DNA from 3 places in the Blautia sp. DFI.1.216 genome. Region 1 is predicted to be linked to each of the others. Evidence: riboswitches for the same ligand, from Rfam matches in the RefSeq annotation. Region 1 holds a riboswitch; each other region holds the start of a gene.
The links. Region 1 has a riboswitch for cobalamin ahead of LJE11_RS14440 (ABC transporter substrate-binding protein). Riboswitches for the same ligand answer to the same signal wherever they lie in the genome.
Positions count from the first base shown of each region.

Region 2: it holds a riboswitch for cobalamin, as region 1 does, so the genes downstream of both, LJE11_RS06770 (sirohydrochlorin cobaltochelatase) here and LJE11_RS14440 (ABC transporter substrate-binding protein) in region 1, are expected to answer to the same signal.
Region 3: it holds a riboswitch for cobalamin, as region 1 does, so the genes downstream of both, LJE11_RS15605 (ABC transporter substrate-binding protein) here and LJE11_RS14440 (ABC transporter substrate-binding protein) in region 1, are expected to answer to the same signal.

Region 1 covers NZ_JAJDML010000043.1:10,136-12,331, reverse strand. The annotation lists gene LJE11_RS14440 (ABC transporter substrate-binding protein) at 1-1,051, opposite strand, end outside; cobalamin riboswitch at 1,249-1,447, opposite strand; gene LJE11_RS14435 (hypothetical protein) at 1,523-2,196, opposite strand, start outside.
Region 2 covers NZ_JAJDML010000012.1:66,691-68,886, reverse strand. The annotation lists gene hisB (imidazoleglycerol-phosphate dehydratase HisB) at 1-366, shown strand, start outside; partial or broken gene hisI (phosphoribosyl-AMP cyclohydrolase) at 457-771, shown strand; cobalamin riboswitch at 969-1,145, shown strand; gene LJE11_RS06770 (sirohydrochlorin cobaltochelatase) at 1,346-2,196, shown strand, end outside.
Region 3 covers NZ_JAJDML010000051.1:17,646-19,841, forward strand. The annotation lists gene LJE11_RS15605 (ABC transporter substrate-binding protein) at 1-1,078, opposite strand, end outside; cobalamin riboswitch at 1,194-1,473, opposite strand; gene LJE11_RS15610 (ABC-2 transporter permease) at 1,548-2,196, opposite strand, start outside; gene LJE11_RS15615 (ABC transporter ATP-binding protein) at 2,195-2,196, opposite strand, start outside.

The sequences.
Region 1 (2,196 bases):
CAACGATTCCTGCATCATCCAGAATCTGTTTTGCTTTTTCCGGATCATAGGTATATGGATTTTCCAGTTTGTCATAGTCATAGTTCAGAGTAGAAGGCAGTACGGAGAATCCTGGTGTATAAAGTCCACCGATTGTTCTGGAATTACAGATTGTATCATTATCAATTGCCATCAGGATTGCCTGACGAAGTGTTTTGTTTCCAAGAACACCGTCAAAGTTCATCCATGCAAATCCACAACGTACACCTGATGCGATATCAACAGTATAGTCATCGTTATCCTGGAAGTCCTGAATATCTGCTACGTTTGTAATGTTCTCAACCAGGTCTACCTGACCGCTCTGAAGTGCCATTGTTTTTGCGGAGTTATCTCCCATGAACAGCAGATTGACTTTATCGTATGGGACATCTTCACGATAATACTCATTTGCAGCTAATGTATAACCAACACCTACACCATTGAATTCTTCAATCTTGTATGGACCTGTTCCAATAATTCCGTTATCATAGTTTTCAATATGTTCTACATCTGTAATTCCCATTGTTGGATGGCAGAGCTGTCCTACAAGGTTTGCATATGGTTTGCTTGTTTTGATGTTAATTGTATTTGCATCATCATCTACAGTAACTTCTGCTTCAAATTCCAGATATTTCTCCGGTTTGGCAGATCCGGAAGGTCCTACCTCTTTCATGTGATCAAAATACTCTTTTACCTTTGTCGGAGTTAAATCACATCCGTCAGAGAATTTAATTCCGTCTTTCAGCTTGATCGTCCATTCTGTATGCTCGTCATTTACTTCATAACTCTCAGCAAGCCACGGGATAACTTCCATATTGTCATCGAATTTAAATAATGCTTCAGCAATACCATATCTCATAGCATTCCATCCACCGTTTTCATCATTTGCACTGTTTACACATCCATCTGTGTACATCTGACATCCGAAGTTTAAAACCTTCTCATCACCTTTCGCCTGTACAGTAACTCCCATTGATAACGCAACTGTTGTTGCTGCTGCTAACACAAGTAATTCTCTTTTTGTTTTTTTCATCCTTTACTTCCTTTCTTTTTTTGTTTCTTCGTTGTTTTTCTTCCTTCTCATACTGTCCATTCCTATGATTTTGAGCGAAAAAAAGACAGATGCTCCCGCATCCGTCACGAAATCTTACCGTTAAAGAATCAAACATATATATATGCAACACATGAAGTTGTAACTCTTAATCAGGATTTCTCGTCGTCCGCAAGAATCTCTTTTACTAGAAATAAGCAGGTCTCCTGACTTAAGCCTATATACTTTCAGCACCTTCCCAGAAAATATCTTCCAGTGGTATGCAGCTGAAAAACAACTATCACAGTGACGGGATCGTACCGGATTTACACCGGTTTCCCTTTTAATCAGACCAGCAGGACGCTTCTGCTGGTCTGAACTTATCTCTAAAATCATCAAATGGCCGTATGAATACTTCTTTATCATAACATACTATCATGCATACGTCAATTATTTCAGACTTTTATTTTCTATCTATTTTTCCGTAAATTTCTGGAATTCTTCAAAATTTGTTTCCGGTGTATAGGATTTCAGAACTCCCATCATGTCCTCTACACTATATGTATTATCATACATTCCAATAGATAACACATACTGCTTATTAAACTCATCTACTGAATCCGCTGTCCAAAATGACTGCTGCAGCCGGAAAGCACTTCCATCTTCACGGTAATCTTCTGCAAAGCCTTCCAGAGCATTCTTCATAGCAACAAATGATGGTGCAACGATAGCACCATATTTTCCTACAAGATAGTCGATTCTTTCCTTGCCGTTATATCCCTTCTTGTTAAACATTTCGTATGTATCTTCTGTAAAACAATCAATTGACCCCAACAATACATCTGTACTGTTCTCTTCTTCATAAGCATCAATTACCTTGATAAAATCACTTGCGCTCACTACACTCAGAATAACATTATACTCTCCTGTATTCAGCGGAGCAGCCAGCTTTTCATCCAGATGATCTTTTGGATAACCCGGAACCAGAGTAATCTTAATATCACTGCCTGTTTCAATTTCTTCCGTATCCTGCGTATTCACCAGTTCTTCTACAGACTTCTCATATGACAGACCATATGCTTCCTGAAGCTTATTCAGAATACCTATCGTTCTCAGACGATGCATCTCATTACCGATGGCAGATCCTC
Region 2 (2,196 bases), on a different contig from region 1:
CTGGGAACTGCATTAAAAGAAGCAATTGGTGACAAAAAGGGGATTAAGCGCTATGGAAGCTGCATCCTTCCCATGGATGAATCCCTGGTGCTCTGTGCGATTGATCTGTCCGGAAGACCTTACTTTGTATGGGATGCAGAGTTTACCACAGACAGGATCGGTGACATGTCCACGGAAATGGTAAAAGAGTTCTTCTATGCCATTTCCTATGCCTGTGGCATGAATCTTCATATCAGGGTTCTGGCAGGTGGGAATAATCACCATGTAGCAGAAGCAATGTTCAAAAGTTTTGCCAAAGCACTGGACGCAGCCACATCCTATGATCCAAGGATCACAGATGTTCTGTCTACCAAGGGCAGTTTGTAAAATTTGAAAATTTACGAAATGATTTATGGCAATCAATAAATTAGATGGAGACAGAAAATGGAAAATACAGTGAATTTAAAAAGCAGCATCGCATGGTCTGATTTTAAATTAAACAGTGATGGAATGGTACCTGTTATAGCCCAGGATTATCAGACAAACGAAGTGCTGATGCTGGCGTATATGAATGAAGAAGCATTTAATACCACTCTTGAAACAGGTAAAATGACTTACTGGAGCAGAAGCCGCAATGAACTCTGGACGAAGGGACTCACATCCGGACATCTCCAGTTTGTAAAATCCCTTACACTGGATTGTGACAATGATACGATCCTTGCTAAAGTAGAGCAGATCGGTGCAGCCTGCCATACCGGAAACAGAACCTGTTTTTTCAAAGCCCTGACAGAAGTGTAATGAATAACGCGATAATATACATACAAGCCAAAATTCCATTGCCGCAGGCAATCTGGAATGAATTTTGGCTACGTTACTGTGAACGGAGTGAACAGTAACACTAATGCCAAACATTAAAGGAAAATATACACGAATTGTATTGACATTTTTGTTAAAATGTGATAAAAAAAGAATATCCGAATTGAATATGTGCAATGTTATAACGCAAAGGTTGCATCGTACTTGATGTGCAAAAGAGAATCCGGTGAGAATCCGGAGCGATACCGTCACTGTGTATGGGAGCTGCTTTTCAGAAACCACTGGGAAACTGGGAAGGGAGAAACAGCGATGATCGAAGTCAGGAGAACTGCCTTGGCGTAGAATTTAAGGTCTGCGGTATACAGAACCTGTATTCTCATAACGATACATAGCTCTTTTATTAAATGAATCAGACAGAATCGAAATTACAGATATATCTGGTACATATAAACCATGTATTTATGGGAAAGCGGTAGCTGCAGAATATGCAGTTGCCTTTTTTGTGCATACAATTGTCCGGAAATACGAGAAATAAAAGAGGAAAAACGAAATGAAAAGAAAATCCATGTTAGCCTTATTACTGGCAGTATCCATGACCTGTTCCATGACAGCAGCAACAGGTACAGTTGCTTTTGCATCTGATGATGCAGCAACAGAAGAGGCTGCAGATGACACAGAAGCAGCTGCAGACGATGCAGATGCAGCAGATACAGAGGAAGCATCTGATGATACAACAGAAGCTTCTGATGATGATCAGAAAGCCGCAGACGAAGTTGGTGCCCTGATCGATAAGATTTATGTTCAGGAAAGAACAGACACAACTGACGAAGACTGCAAAGCAGCAAAAGAAGCATGGGACAAACTTACAGATGCTCAGAAAGAACTGGTAACAGGTGAAGAAGCAAGCCCTGAATACTTTGGACGTGACACAGGTGATGCTTCCAAAGATGATCCTCGTAACCAGGATGAGATTGGTGAGAATGAACTTCTTGTAGTAAGTTTTGGTACATCCTTCAACGACAGCCGTGCAGAGGATATCAAAGGAATCGAGGATGCCCTTGCAAAAGCATATCCGGACTGGTCAGTAAGACGTGCATTTACAGCACAGATCATCATCAACCATGTACAGGCAAGAGATGATGAAGTAATCGATAATATGCAGCAGGCTCTTGACCGTGCAGTAGCTAACGGTGTTAAGAATCTTGTTGTACAGCCGACACATCTGATGCATGGTGCAGAATATGATGAAATGACAGAGGCAATTGATGGATACAAAGACAAATTTGAATCTGTTGCAATTGCAGAGCCAATGCTCGGTGAAGTTGGTGATGACGCTACAGTGATCAATGATGACAAGAAAGCAGTTGCTCAGGCAATCACAGATGAAGCTTGCAAGGAAGC
Region 3 (2,196 bases), on a different contig from region 1:
TACCATCCTGTGTACGTGTTGCACTTGCGTACATTTCACTGAGCATGATCGGATAAACACGACCGTTCTTTACAGCGTCAAGGCTCTGAAGTGCTTCGTCATCCTTGATAACGGCAAGCTGGCTTTCTTTTACAGTTTCCGGATCATCACCTGCATATGGCATGTATACAACAAAAATCACATCAGGGTTTGCTGCAATGATATCTTCTTTTCCTGCTGTAGAAGCATCCGGGTTTGCCAGAGTCGCACCCAGTTGTGTTACCATATCTCCACCAAGGCTCTTTGCACCATAGTTTGTGATATCTTCTCCAAGAGGTTCCAGAACCATTACGCTTGGTTTCTCTTCTACATCTGCTGTTGCTGTAAGAGTTTTATCGATCACTGCCTTTGCATCATCTACGATTGCCTGTGCTTTGTCCTGTACATCAAAAATCTTTCCAAGATTTAAGATGTCTGTAAATTCATTTTCCAGAGTTCTGTCTCCGTCAGGGCGTGTGTTTGTGTTGTAATAAGTGTTGCAGCCTTTGTCGATCCAGTCTGTTACATTTCCGAGATTTTTATCAGAAAACAGGGAGCTCCAGGATAAGATCATGTCTGGCTCCAACATCGTTACAGTCTCAAGGGATGGGGTAAATTCATCAAGATAATTTGTTTTTGAAAATGCATCTTTAAGTTCATCCGGAACTTCATTGTCAAGACCTGCTGTAGCTACCAGGCGGTCTTCCAGACCAAGTGCAAGCATGGTTTCAATGCTTCCCTGATATACAGCAAGAACTTTCTCCGGTGCCTTTTCATAGGTTGTTTCGATTTCATTTCCATCATAATCATAGGTTGTGATGGTCAGAGGATATTCTGTCTTTGTACCTTCTGCGTCTGCTGTCTTATCTGCATCTGCTGAATCCTGTGCGTCTGCATCTTCCTGTGTATCAGAGTCTGCATCTGCTGCCGGCTGATTGTCCTCTTTGATTGTCTCAGAGTCTGCTCTCTCTGCTGCAAAAGCTGCCGGAGCTGCGGAAACTGCCATAGCTGCTGCCATCATAATTGCCATGATTCTTGTGGATAAATACCTGTTTTTCATTTGACTTCCTCTCTTTTCGTATATGTTATTTACCTGTTCGTGTAACCGAAAAGATGGGACTTCAGAAAAAGTAAAATAGAAGTGATAAGAATAACGGATACTTTTTACGGAAGCTCCTTCTTTACGCTGTCAGGCAGGTTTCCTGACTCACAGATCACAGAAAGTTCCCATAAAATAAAAACTGATACAACATCCATGCTTCAGCAGTTCATGAATGTTGTATCAGAAATATTTCCAGATACTCTCTGACAGCCGGATTCCGCCTTCTCACATATTTATGCAATGACATATTACAATCCCGCTTTTTTCTGTATACAGTGGCCGCAACCGTTCAGGCATTTCACCTGATTCCCTCTCACATTATCATACACAAAATCTGTGTATGATAATGTTCACTTAACAGCTATTCAATTACGCTGATATAATTTTAGCACACTGCTTTTATAATTACAACCATATTCGATACACATCAGAATTCTTTCTTCTCCATAAGCCGGACACCAATCCAAAAAGATCCCATATATACAATTACTGTAAATAATACAACTCCGGCCAATACCATTCCCCGGTTCAGTCCATTCAGCCATGCATCGACTGCGTCTGCTGAAAGTCCCATTGTTTTTATCAGAATATAAACTACGGCAAATATAATAGCCCACATGACCATTGCAATATAACGTCCTTTTTCCGCTCCAAAATGTATTACAAGCGGGAGCGATACCGCCAGCATAAGAAGTGCCAGTGGAATGTCTATCAGGCTGCCAATGATAGTCTCACTCAGACACCCCTGAAGTTCTGCCACACCTTTGCAGATTACTCCCGTTATCGTTGCAATTCCCCACGCTACAGCCGTAAGCCCTGCTCCCAGCAGATATTTTTCCGCCACATACTGTTTTCTGGTAACCGGCAAGGTCATAAGAAACGCAAGACCATTATCAAACTCATCATAACTTATAGTCGTAATGGCAAAAATTGCTGTGACAATCGTAAAATATCCTGTAGCAAAACTGACACTCCCGCTTCCTGCCAGATTCAGGATGACTTCCATTACAACAACCAGGATAAAAAACTGTTTCTGCTGTTTCATCAGTTCTATATCCTTTACAAATAATCCCTTC